DNA from 3 places in the Streptomyces sp. NPDC045701 genome. Region 2 is predicted to be linked to each of the others. Evidence: riboswitches for the same ligand, from Rfam matches in the RefSeq annotation. Region 2 holds a riboswitch; each other region holds the start of a gene.
What was found. A riboswitch is a leader RNA that binds a small molecule or an ion and turns the genes downstream of it on or off. The one in region 2 is predicted to bind cyclic di-AMP.
Positions count from the first base shown of each region.

Region 1 (3,818 bases), on a different contig from region 2:
GGCGACCGCGGCGAGCTCCTGGAGGTTCTCGATCCGGGTCTCGTCCTGCGGGTCGGTGGAGGCCTGGAGCTCGGCGAGGTATCCCGTCCGCTCCAGCACGGCCTCCAGCACCACCGCGGGGCCGGCTCCCGAGTCCACGATGGTGCGGAGCTCCTCCATCAGCGTGTTGAACCGCTTCACGGCGTTCGCCGACCGGGCCGCCATGCCGTACGCCTCGTCGACCCGGCGGAGCGCCTGCGGGAAGGTGATCTTCTCGCGCAGCGCCAGCGCGTCGATCATCGCCTCGGCGCGGTCGCCGATGCCCCGCTTGGGGACATTGAGGATGCGGCGCAGCGGGACGTTGTCCTCGGGGTTGGCCAGCACGCGCAGGTACGCGAGGACGTCGCGGACCTCCTTGCGCTCGTAGAAGCGGACGCCGCCGACGACCTTGTACGGCAGGCCGACGCGGATGAGGATCTCCTCGAAGACACGGGACTGGGCGTTCGTCCGGTAGAAGACGGCGACGTCGCCGGCCTTGGCCTCGCCCGCGTCCGTCAGCCGGTCGATCTCGTCGGCGACGAACTGCGCCTCGTCGTGCTCGGTGTCCGCGACGTACCCGATGATCCGGGCGCCCTCGCCCGCGTTGGTCCACAGGTTCTTGGGGCGGCGGCTCTCGTTGCGCTCGATGACCGCGTTGGCGGCGGACAGGATGGTCTGTGTGGAGCGGTAGTTCTGCTCCAGCAGGATGGTCGTCGCGTCCGGGTAGTCCTCCTCGAACTGGAGGATGTTGCGGATGGTCGCGCCGCGGAAGGCGTAGATCGACTGGTCGGCGTCACCGACGACGCACAGCTCGGCCGGGTCCAGGTCCTCGTATCCGGTGCCCACCAGCTCGCGGACCAGGGTGTACTGGGCGTGGTTGGTGTCCTGGTACTCGTCGACGAGGACGTGGCGGAAGCGGCGGCGGTAGTGCTCGGCGACGTCGGGGAACGCCTGGAGGAGGTGGACCGTCGTCATGATGATGTCGTCGAAGTCCAGGGCGTTGGCCTCGCGCAGCCGCGCCTGGTACATCCGGTACGCCTCGGCCAGGGTCTTCTCGAAGCCGTCGGCGGCCTGGTCGGCGAAGGTCTCCTCGTCGATCAGCTCGTTCTTCAGGTTCGAGATCTTGGCGCTGAACGACTTCGGCGGGAACTTCTTCGGGTCCAGGTCCAGGTCGCGGCAGACCAGCGCCATCAGCCGCTTGGAGTCGGCGGCGTCGTAGATCGAGAACGACGACGTGAAGCCGAGCTTCTTCGACTCGCGGCGCAGGATGCGGACGCACGCGCTGTGGAAGGTCATGACCCACATGGCGTTGGCGCGCGGGCCGACGAGCTGCTCCACGCGCTCCTTCATCTCGCCGGCGGCCTTGTTGGTGAAGGTGATGGCCAGTATCTGACCGGGGTGGACGTGGCGCGTCCCCAGCAGGTGGGCGATGCGGTGGGTCAGCACCCGGGTCTTGCCGGAGCCGGCGCCGGCGACGATGAGCAGCGGCGAGCCAGTATGCACCACGGCGGCGCGCTGCTGGTCGTTCAGCCCCTCCAGCAGCGCGGCGGGGTCGACGACGGTGCGCGGGGCGCCGTCGCGGTGGTAGGCGTCCCGGGCCGGGGGCACGTCGAAGCGGTCGCCGAAGAGGTCGTGCGGGACCTCCTCCGCGGCCGGGGCGTGCCCGGGGCCCTCGGAGTCCTCGGGCGGCGGGGGCTCCTCGGTGTGGTTCCGGAGGTCCGCCAGGAAGCTGTCGTCAAAGAGGCTGCTCATCGCCTATCGAGTCTAGGCCGCCCCACTGACAGCCGTGGACGAACCGGAAACAGGTCCGACTCGTCACCCTCCGTACCGATTCGACGACATCACGCCAAGGTCACGAATACGTATCGGGCATATCGAACATCATCCTTCACAGCACCACCACAGGTTGGCTAGCGTGCTCGCCCAGGCGGTCCGTTCCCGCATCGGCGAACCACGCCGATCGGACCGCCCACGCCGAATCCGTGCCGCCTCCACGGCGGTATGGAACCGGGGACCACACGCACGACCGAGGTGAATCGGCCCGCAGCCCCTGAGGGCGCGCTACGGCCGTAGGGCACCTTCCGTTCCGCCCGAACCCGACGGCTGACCCGGTAGGCGGTCCATGGAAGGAGATGCCGACCTTGGCGTCGCATCGCAAGCCGCGCGCATCGCGCACCTTGCAGACCCTGCATGCCCACTCCCCCGCCGTCGGGGTCACGACGGCAGCCGCCCTGGCCTCGGTCACGCTCCTGTCGTCACAGAGCGCGACCGCCGCGACCGGTGCGTCGGGCGACCAGGAGCGCACGCCGACGGTCGAGGAGGTACAGAGAAAGGTCGACGACCTCTACCGGCAGGCGGGCACGGCGCGTCGGACCCAGCAGTACGGCAAGGCCGGGGAAGCCGCGCCGCAGCGGCGACGCGAGGCCGGCGGGACGGCCGGCGACGCCGCCCGGCGTACGGAGGCCCCGGACGGGCCGCGCCGGGCCCTCGCCGGGCGGGCGGCGGCCCCGTACCGCTCCGAGGGACCGGGCCCGGTCGCGGCGCCGGTGTTCGCGCCCGGCCCCCACGCGCCCGTGGAGCCGGTGCCGCCGGGAGACCTCGCGCCGCTGGGGGACCTCTCGCCGCTGATGGCACCCGAGCCGCTGACGACCCCTGAGCCGCCGGCGGGCCCGTCCACCGGCCGGTCCGGGGGGACGGTCACCGACCTCGGGACGTGGCGGGCGGAGGCGGCGCGCGAGCCGGAGGCGCTCAGCGTCTCGCAGGCCTCCCTCCGCGCCACCAAGCAGACCGTGCAGCGCAAGCTCGGCGGGGCGCGGGTCCTGCTGGAGGACGCCCGCCGCCGGGCGGAGGCGGTGGAGCACCGGCCGCGGGAACACCAGCCGCCGGAGTACGACCCGTACCGGCCGGGCGGCGACGACAGCCGCTCCACCGCCAAGGCCCGAGAGGTCCTGGCCTTCGCCGAGGCCCAGATAGGCAAGCCGTACGTTTGGGGCGCGACCGGCCCGAGCTCGTACGACTGCGCCGGGCTCACCCAGGCGGCGTGGCGGGCGGCGGGGGTCGACCTCCCCCGTACCGCCCGGGAGCAGGCGCACGCCGGCACGCCGGTCGCGACGGAGGACCTGCTCCCGGGCGACCTGGTGTTCTTCCACGGCGACAGCGGTCACGTGGGCATCTACAAGGGCGAGGGGAAGATGATCCACGCGCCCCGGCCCGGCGAGGGCGTCCGTGAGGAGTCCCTCTCGCACCTGTCCGTCCACAGCGGCGTGCGCCCGGCATGACGTGACCGCCGCGCGCGTGGGCCGGGCCGAGCCAGATCGTTCAGGTCAGGTCGGGTCAGGTCCAGAGCGTGGCGATGAAGATGTTCGCCATGGTCAGGCCGCCGACGGCTCCGAAAGCCGCCTTGTCGACCCGCTCCTCGTCCCGCTTGACGTAGACCAGGCCGAGGACGACGACCAGGATCGCCAGCTTCACACCGATCTTGACGTTGTTCACGGTCTGGTCGTCGGCCTGGTTGAGGCCGACCAGGGCCACCCCGGTGACCAGCATGGTCAGCGCGCCGTGCAGCATCGCGGGGCCGAAGCGCGCCGTACCCTCGCCCATCGCCTTCATCTGGGTCAGGAAACCGCCCAGCAGGGCGGCGATACCGATGACGTGCAGGGCGACGAAGACATTGATGAGTACGTCCATGTCGCGGAGCCTAGCCGGGCCGATATCACCGGACGCCGGTCAGGGTCGCCTCATCCGTCGCATCGGTCGCAGCCGCTACGGAATGCGGGATTTCGGGGGCATCACGCTCTCCG
Region 1 covers NZ_JBWKJV010000001.1:238,137-241,954, reverse strand. Annotated here, with positions in the region: gene pcrA (DNA helicase PcrA) at 1-1,770, opposite strand, end outside; cyclic di-AMP (ydaO/yuaA leader) riboswitch at 1,992-2,152, shown strand; gene AC07DW_RS01245 (C40 family peptidase) at 2,151-3,296, shown strand; gene AC07DW_RS01240 (hypothetical protein) at 3,352-3,705, opposite strand.
Region 1: another riboswitch for cyclic di-AMP. It lies ahead of AC07DW_RS01245 (C40 family peptidase); the one in region 2 lies ahead of AC07DW_RS20180 (transglycosylase family protein).

Region 2 (3,818 bases):
CAGCTGGTTGTACTTGGCGACGCGCTCGGAGCGGGCCGGGGCACCGGTCTTGATCTGGCCGCAGTTGGTGGCGACGGCCAGGTCGGCGATGGTCACGTCCTCGGTCTCGCCGGAGCGGTGCGACATCATGCACTTGAAGCCGTTGCGCTGGGCCAGCTCGACGGCGTCGAGGGTCTCGGTCAGCGAACCGATCTGGTTGACCTTGACGAGCAGCGCGTTGGCGGCGCCCTCCTCGATGCCGCGGGCCAGGCGCTCGGGATTGGTGACGAACAGGTCGTCACCGACCAGCTGCACCTTGGTGCCCAGCTTCTCGGTGATGGTCTTCCAGCCGTCCCAGTCGTCCTCGAACAGCGGGTCCTCGATGGAGACCAGCGGGTAGGCGTCGACGAGCTCCGCGTAGTAGTCCGTCATCTCGGCGGCCGAGCGGGACTTGCCCTCGAACTCGTAGGCGCCGTCCTTGTAGAACTCGGACGCTGCGACGTCGAGCGCCAGGGCGATGTCCTTGCCCGGGGCGTAACCGGCCTGCTTGATGGCCTCGAGGATGAGGTCGAGGGCGGCGCGGTTGGAGTCGAGGTTCGGCGCGAAGCCGCCCTCGTCGCCCAGACCCGTGGAGAGGCCCTTCTCCTTCAGGACCTTCTTCAGGGTGTGGTAGACCTCGGCACCCCAGCGCAGCGCCTCGGAGAAGGACTCCGCGCCGATCGGCGCGATCATGAACTCCTGGATGTCCACGTTGGAGTCGGCGTGCGAGCCGCCGTTCAAGATGTTCATCATCGGAACGGGCAGCAGGTGCGCGTTCGGGCCGCCCAGGTAGCGGAACAGCGGCAGGTCGGACGCCTCGGAGGCGGCGTGCGCGACGGCGAGGGAGACGCCGAGGATGGCGTTGGCGCCGAGCGAGGACTTGTCCGGGGTGGCGTCCAGGTCGAACATCGCCTGGTCGATCAGCCGCTGCTCGGTGGCGTCGTAGCCGACGAGCTCCGGGCCGATCTGCTCGATGACGGCGAGGACGGCCTTCTCGACACCCTTGCCGAGGTAACGGTCCTTGTCACCGTCGCGGAGCTCGAGGGCCTCGAACGCTCCGGTGGAGGCACCGGACGGGACGGCAGCACGGCCGGTGCTGCCGTCGTCGAGGCCGACCTCGACCTCGACCGTGGGGTTGCCTCGGGAGTCCAGGATTTCCCGGGCTACGACGACGTCGATGGACGGCACGAGCATCTCCTTCTGGGATGTGACGCAAAATGTGACGCATGCGGTGCAGGGTCTCTTCGGCCTTGCGGCAAGAGCCTAACCGGCCGGGGGGCCGACGCCCGCCGACGCCCGCCTCCTGGGACGAAAAAGGGCTCACGAGGCTGTATTACCGGCAAAACGCCACGAAACTTACCGGTCGGTAGTCGCGGTGTGCGGGAGCCCGCTCAGGGGCGCACCCTCCGGCCCGCCCCGGCCCCGGGGGCTTCCGCCCAAGGAACGGGAAAACCCCGGCCCGGGGTCCCGCCCGGCCCACAGGGCTACGGGGAGGAACGCGCGGGGCCGGGGCGGTCCGGGGGTCAGCTCAGGTGGAGCTGCTGACCCGGGTAGATCAGGTCGGCGTCGTCGACGATGTCCTTGTTCAGCTGGAAGAGCTTCTCCCAGCCGCCGGCGACCTTCTTCTCGGTGGCGATGATGCCGAGGGTGTCGCCGGCCTTCACCTTGTACTCGCCGTCACCCTTCTCGACCTTCTTGCCGGTCGGGGTGGTGACGGTCTTCTTCGACTCGGCCTTCGGCGCGGCCTCGGTCTTCGGCGCGGCCTCGGTCTTCGGCGCGGCCTCGGCCTGCGGCGCGGTGCGCTGCTGGCTGCGCGTGGTGGGCTGCTCGGCCTCGCGCTCCTGCTGCGGCTGGGCCTGCTCGGCGCCACCGCCGTCGTACGCGGCTCCGGAGAGGCCGACGCCGCAGCTCGGCCACGCGCCCTTGCCCTGGCCCGCGAGGACCTTCTCGGCTATCTCGATCTGCTGCGACTTGGACGCCTGGTCGGCGGTCGAGGCGTACGCGGTACCGCCGTACGCGGCCCAGGTGGAGGCCGAGAACTGGAGGCCGCCGTAGTAGCCGTTGCCGGTGTTGATGGACCAGTTGCCGCCGGACTCGCACTGGGCGACCTTGTCCCACTCGGCGGTGGTGGCGGCCGAGGCGGTCGTGGCGCCCATCAGCGGGGCGGCGACGGCGGCACCGGTGATACCGGCGAAGGCGACGAATCGGGCGGCCTTGGAGGGGCGACGGTGCTTGGACTTGCCGGAAAACAGCATGGGACATCTCCTCACCGACGCCTGCGAGGTGAGCTGTCGGGTTCGGGCGAGTGAGTGGCCCGGCCGTGCGGCACAGCTGTGCGCTCGGCTTCACCCCAAGCCGGTTCCCGCCATGTCTCCATGGCCGGACCCGGCACTTACCTTGGGTCCCCCGCTCCTGCCTTCGGCGCATGACGCGACGACTGTTCCCGTCGACCGGCGGCAGGATTCGGCGTTCCGGTCGATGGGGCCCGCGATGGCGAGCGGTCACGACCGTAGACACAGACCTTCCCGAAGTTCAAAGACGGACATCGGGGTCAATCCGCCCTTACTCCCCCACCCTTGACGGGCGTTTACGCAGGTGAAGGGCGGATTGTGCGGTTCGGACGGCCGGGGCGCACCCATCAGGCTGAAGAGATTCATGTCTCACTTACACAGAAGCGGACATACGGTCTCATTCCTTAGGCTGATCCGGCGTCAGTTCCAGGCTCTGGCCAGGGAGGATGAGGTCCGGGTCGGCGCCGACGGTGTCCTGGTTGGCCTCGTAGAGGGCGGACCAGCCGCCGGCGACCTTGTGCTCGTCCGCGATGACCGACAGGTTGTCGCCGGGCCGCACCGTGTACACGCCGGCGCCGACGGTCCCGGGGTCACGTGTCGCCCCGTCACCCCGGGAGGGATGCCCGTCCTTTTCGCGGTCGATGACCGAATTGCCGGTGTCTGCGGGATCGGTGGGCTCCAGGGTGCCTTCGGCCGCCGGAGTGCCGGGCTTGAGCGGCGCGCCGGGGTCGGCGGGGGCGGTCGGCGCGGTGGGGTCGGCGGGGGCGACCGGGTCGGTCACCGCGCCCTCCTCCTTCGCGGGCTCGCCACGGTGCTTGCCGGCGCCGGACGCGGGGCTCCGCGGCGCGTCGGGCGCCGTGGTGACGGGCTCGCCGGGCAGGAGCGGGTCGGCGGGCCGGGTGGCCTCGGGCGTGCCCGGGTCCTCGAGCGTCCCGACCGGGTCCGTAGCACCGGGCGCGGCCGGGGCGGTGCCCGTGGGATCGGCGTCCGGCGTCGCGGTGGCGCCGCCGAGGCCCGCGACGGGGGCGCAGGTCTCCCAGGTCCGGACGCCCGTCGCGGCGTAGACCTTCTCGGCGACGGCTATCTGCTCGGCGCGGCTGGCGAGGTCGGGGCGCGCGGCGTACGCCAGACCCCCGTACGACTCCCAGGTCGCCTGCGACATCTGGAGGCCGCCGTAGAAGCCGTTGCCGAGGTCGGCACTCCACAGGCCGCCGGACTCGCACTCGGCGACCCGGTCCCAGGTGGTGGCGTCGGCCGCCGTCGCGGAGCCCGCGCCGAGCAACGGGAGCGCGATGGCGGATCCGGTCACCCCTGCCGCGACAACGATGGCGGGGGCTTGACGGGGTCGTCGGTGCCGGCCGTTCCCGGAGCGCATGCGGTGCTGCCTTTCGCGTGACTGCTGAGGTGACGGTGAACGTAGCGGCATTCGAACGTCAGTCACAAGTCGATGCAGCGGAGATCACGCGAGGATCACAGAAATGACGGACCGTCAGTTCGCGTCCTTCGCCA
Region 2 covers NZ_JBWKJV010000018.1:98,944-102,761, reverse strand. Annotated here, with positions in the region: gene eno (phosphopyruvate hydratase) at 1-1,206, opposite strand, end outside; gene AC07DW_RS20180 (transglycosylase family protein) at 1,542-2,273, opposite strand; cyclic di-AMP (ydaO/yuaA leader) riboswitch at 2,277-2,452, opposite strand; gene AC07DW_RS20175 (transglycosylase family protein) at 2,707-3,618, opposite strand; gene AC07DW_RS20170 (cytochrome P450 family protein) at 3,799-3,818, opposite strand, start outside.

Region 3 (3,818 bases), on a different contig from region 2:
CTCGATCCGGCTCACCTTCGACTGGTGCCACCCCACCAGCCGCGCGGCGTCGCGGCTGGTGAGGCCCGCGGCCAGGCGCAGCCCGCGCAACTCCTCGCCCAGCTTGAGCCGACGCTCCGCCGGGCCGTGCCGCGTGCCTCGCGTGCCCGCATCCTGCCCCCGTGAAGCCGACCCCTCAGTTTGCCGCCCACATCCGGTCTCGCGTAGCAGAGGTCACCGCTTCGAGCGACAGATATATGCAGATCTTGGTGGATCGCCCCCATCGGGGGTGACATAAGTGGCAGTCTGGCGCGAAGCGCAATCCGAGGCCGTCCTCACAGAGCATCCGGTACGTGTCGGAGTCCGGCCCCGGTGGGAAAGGGACGGCGTCGTCATGGCAGACCATCAGGAAGCATCCGTCACCCTGCCGAGCGATCCCGTCTCGGTGTCCGCCGCCAGAAGATACGTGGCGGACGTCCTCACGGAGTGGGGCCTGCCCGACGGCGCGGACACGGCGGACACGGTCCGGCTGATCGTCTCGGAGCTCGCCACCAACGCCGTCCAGCACACCTTCGGCAAGTCGCCGACATTCACCGTGGACGTCCGGCTGGAGCGCGACGAGCGGCTGCGCATCGGCGTCACCGACAGCCACCCGCGCTGGCCGCAGCGGCTTCCCGCGGCCGTCCAGCAGGACAACGGCCGCGGCATGGTCATCATCCGCTGGCTCGCGGCGGAGTGCGGCGGTCGCCTCTCGGTCACCCCGACCCCGGAGGGCGGCAAGACCGTCTGGATCGCCCTCCCGTGGACCGCCCCGGTCCAGTCCTGACCTCGGCCGGAGTCCCGGCCCCGTCCCGCCCTCCCGGCGTCACCGGCGGCGGAAGCGCCGTCCCGGACGTGCCGGCGCCGGCCGCGCCGGTGACCGGATGCCCAGACGGCGCCGCACCAGGCGGGGGAGCAGCCCCCACAGGCCGGCGCACACCAGCAGGGTGAACGCGCCCGCCGCGAGCCCCTCCGGGCGGCCGTGCACCACGTCGACGACCAGCGACACGGACGAGGTGAGGGCCAGCGCCAGGACGGCGAGCCCGATCTTCGCCAGCTGGGACGACACGGCGACGATGCGGGCCTTGGCGCCCTGCTGGAAGAGCGTGCGGTGCAGGGCGGCGGGGGCGGTCAGCAGGGCGGCCGCCACCACCGAGAGCAGCAGCGTCAGGACGTACGTGCCCCGCTGGTAGGAATCGAGCGAGGTGAAGCGCGGCGTGAAGGCCAGCGTCAGCAGGAAGGCGAACAGGATCTGGACGCCCGTCTGGGTGACGCGCAGCTCCTGGAGCAGCTCGGCGAAGTTGCGGTCGGCCCGCTCCAGGGGCGTCTCGTTACGCGCGGGGCGGGGGATCTCGCCGGACATGGCCCACGAGTACCCCCGCACCGCCGCTCATTCCCGCTGGGCTCAGCGGACCCTTCCGTACCAGACCGACTTCGACCAGATCTTGTCCAGCTTCACGACCGATCCTGACTTCGGCGAGTGCCAGATCTTGTTATTACCCGCGTAGATACCGACGTGGTAGACGCTGCTTCCCCGGTGGAAGAACACGAGGTCGCCCTTCGTCCGGCTGGACGCCGAGATGTGGCGGGTCTTGTTGTACTGCTGCTGCGCCGTGCGCGGCAGCGTCTTGCCGGCCTTCTTGTACGAGTACAGGGTGAGGCCGGAGCAGTCGAACCGGGACGGGCCCGCCGCTCCGTACTTGTACGGTGCGCCCTTCTTGGACGCGGCGATGTTCAGGGCCTTGGTGCCGTGCGCCGGGGCGGCCTGCGCCTCGGTCACGGCGCCGGGCGCCAGCATCTGGCCGCCGACGGCGGCGAGGGCGAGTGCCGAGACGGCACCGGCCCGGGACAGCAGGGACGGGACATGAATCTGCGCGGTCATTGCGCAACCCTTCGTCAGCCGCCTGTGAAGGATGACCTGTCGGGTTCGGGCTGGCGAAGTTGCCCGGCCGCTCGCGCGGCTTCACCCCAAGGGCGACCGATGGGACGAACATCGATTCGGTCACCCGTACTGCTCGGGTCCTCCACTCCTGCCGATCCACTCCTGTCGACCAGTCATCCGGGCGGCGGCAGGACTCGGCGTCCGCCCGGACCGCCCCGCCGCGGCGGCGGGGGCTTGTCGTCGACTGGGATCTTGACCCATGCAAGGGTGAAATTCCGAGTCGAAACGGCCTTTTGTGAGGCTCCTCACGACTGATCCATTCGGGTGGACAGGGCTGATTTGGTGCCCGGTGGGGTGGCATCGGCGATCCCCGTACCAGCGATGGAACCTGATGTTCCGCCAGATGTGTACGGCGGGCGCGCAAGTCGCGCCGCCCGAAATTCGTCCGGTTGCGTACGCTGAACGGGGGAGCGTTTCTCGTACCTCTGGGCCCGTCCGGGGGAGAGCCGGGGCGGTTCCGAGTCCCGGTCCTGAGAAACCGTCACGCGCCTTGCGCGCCGCCCGCCGTCAAGGACCCGGAGCGCCCGCGCCGGCGTAGAGGCATGCGCATCCGTCGCGCCGGGCTCGTGCAACGAGGTCGGGAGCGTCGCGGAGCGCGGTCACGCGCCCGGGGGCTGCCGGGCCGCCGACCGAGCGGGGGCTCAGCCGGCCACGGTGAGCCGGCCGCCGCCCAGGTGTTCGGGTCCGGGCTCCCGGGGCCGCCGACCGCCCGGACGTGATGACGGCCCCGCCACCGTCCGCCGCGGTGGAGGCCACCGCGTCCGGCGACCCGGCAGGGTCCTCGTACACCGCCGGCCGCCGGGCCGGCCCCCTCCGCGGACCCGCGCGCGCCTGATGTCCATGGGCGGGCAAAGCGCCGGTTAACCTGCCGGAAAAACTTCTGCCAGAGATTGAAATATCTCTGCGCGACACTCGTTCTCGCAGGTCAACAAGGTGTTGAAGCCGGATAGGGTCCCGCTGCGCCCGGGATCACATCGGGCGGGAGACTGTGAGGTGAAACGTGCAACTGACCCCGCACGAGCAGGAACGACTGCTCATCCATGTCGCCGCCGACGTGGCGGAGAAGCGCAGGGCACGCGGTGTGCGGCTCAACCACCCCGAGGCCGTCGCCCTCATCACCTCCCACATCCTGGAGGGCGCCCGCGACGGCCACACCGTCGCCGAACTCATGACGTCCGGCCGCAAGGTGCTCACCCGCGACGACGTCATGGACGGCATCCCCGAGATGATCCACGACGTCCAGGTCGAGGCCACCTTCCCCGACGGCACCAAGCTCGTCACCGTCCACGACCCGATCATCTGACGGGGCACGGCACCGATGATCCCCGGAGAGATCCTGCACGCGGACGGGACCGTCCCCCTCAACGAGGGCCGCCCCGTCACCCGCCTCACCGTCCTCAACGCCGCGGACCGGCCCGTCCAGGTCGGCTCCCACTACCACTTCGCCGAGGTGAACCCCGGGCTCGACTTCGACCGTCCGGCCGCGCACGGCCTGCGGCTCAACATCGCCGCCGGTACCGCCGTACGCTTCGAGCCGGGCATCCCGGTCGACGTCGAACTCGTACCGCTCGCCGGGCTGCGCGTCGTCCCGGGCCTGCGCGGACAGACCGGAGGCCCCCTCGATGGCTGAACTGACCCGGCCCGTGTACGCCGACCTCTTCGGCCCCACCACGGGCGACCGCATCCGGCTCGCCGACACCGACCTGCTGGTCGAGATCGAGGAGGACCGGTCCGGCGGACCGGGACGCGGGGGCGACGAGGCGGTGTTCGGCGGCGGCAAGGTGATCCGCGAGTCCATGGGCCAGTCCCGCGCCACCCGCGCCGAGGGCGCCCCGGACACCGTCATCACCGGTGCCGT
Region 3 covers NZ_JBWKJV010000006.1:94,271-98,088, forward strand. Annotated here, with positions in the region: partial or broken gene AC07DW_RS09815 (helix-turn-helix domain-containing protein) at 1-102, opposite strand, end outside; gene AC07DW_RS09820 (ATP-binding protein) at 374-805, shown strand; gene AC07DW_RS09825 (DUF6328 family protein) at 845-1,381, opposite strand; gene AC07DW_RS09830 (C40 family peptidase) at 1,424-1,900, opposite strand; cyclic di-AMP (ydaO/yuaA leader) riboswitch at 1,905-2,078, opposite strand; gene AC07DW_RS09835 (urease subunit gamma) at 2,961-3,263, shown strand; gene AC07DW_RS09840 (urease subunit beta) at 3,279-3,590, shown strand; gene AC07DW_RS09845 (urease subunit alpha) at 3,583-3,818, shown strand, end outside.
Region 3: another riboswitch for cyclic di-AMP. It lies ahead of AC07DW_RS09830 (C40 family peptidase); the one in region 2 lies ahead of AC07DW_RS20180 (transglycosylase family protein).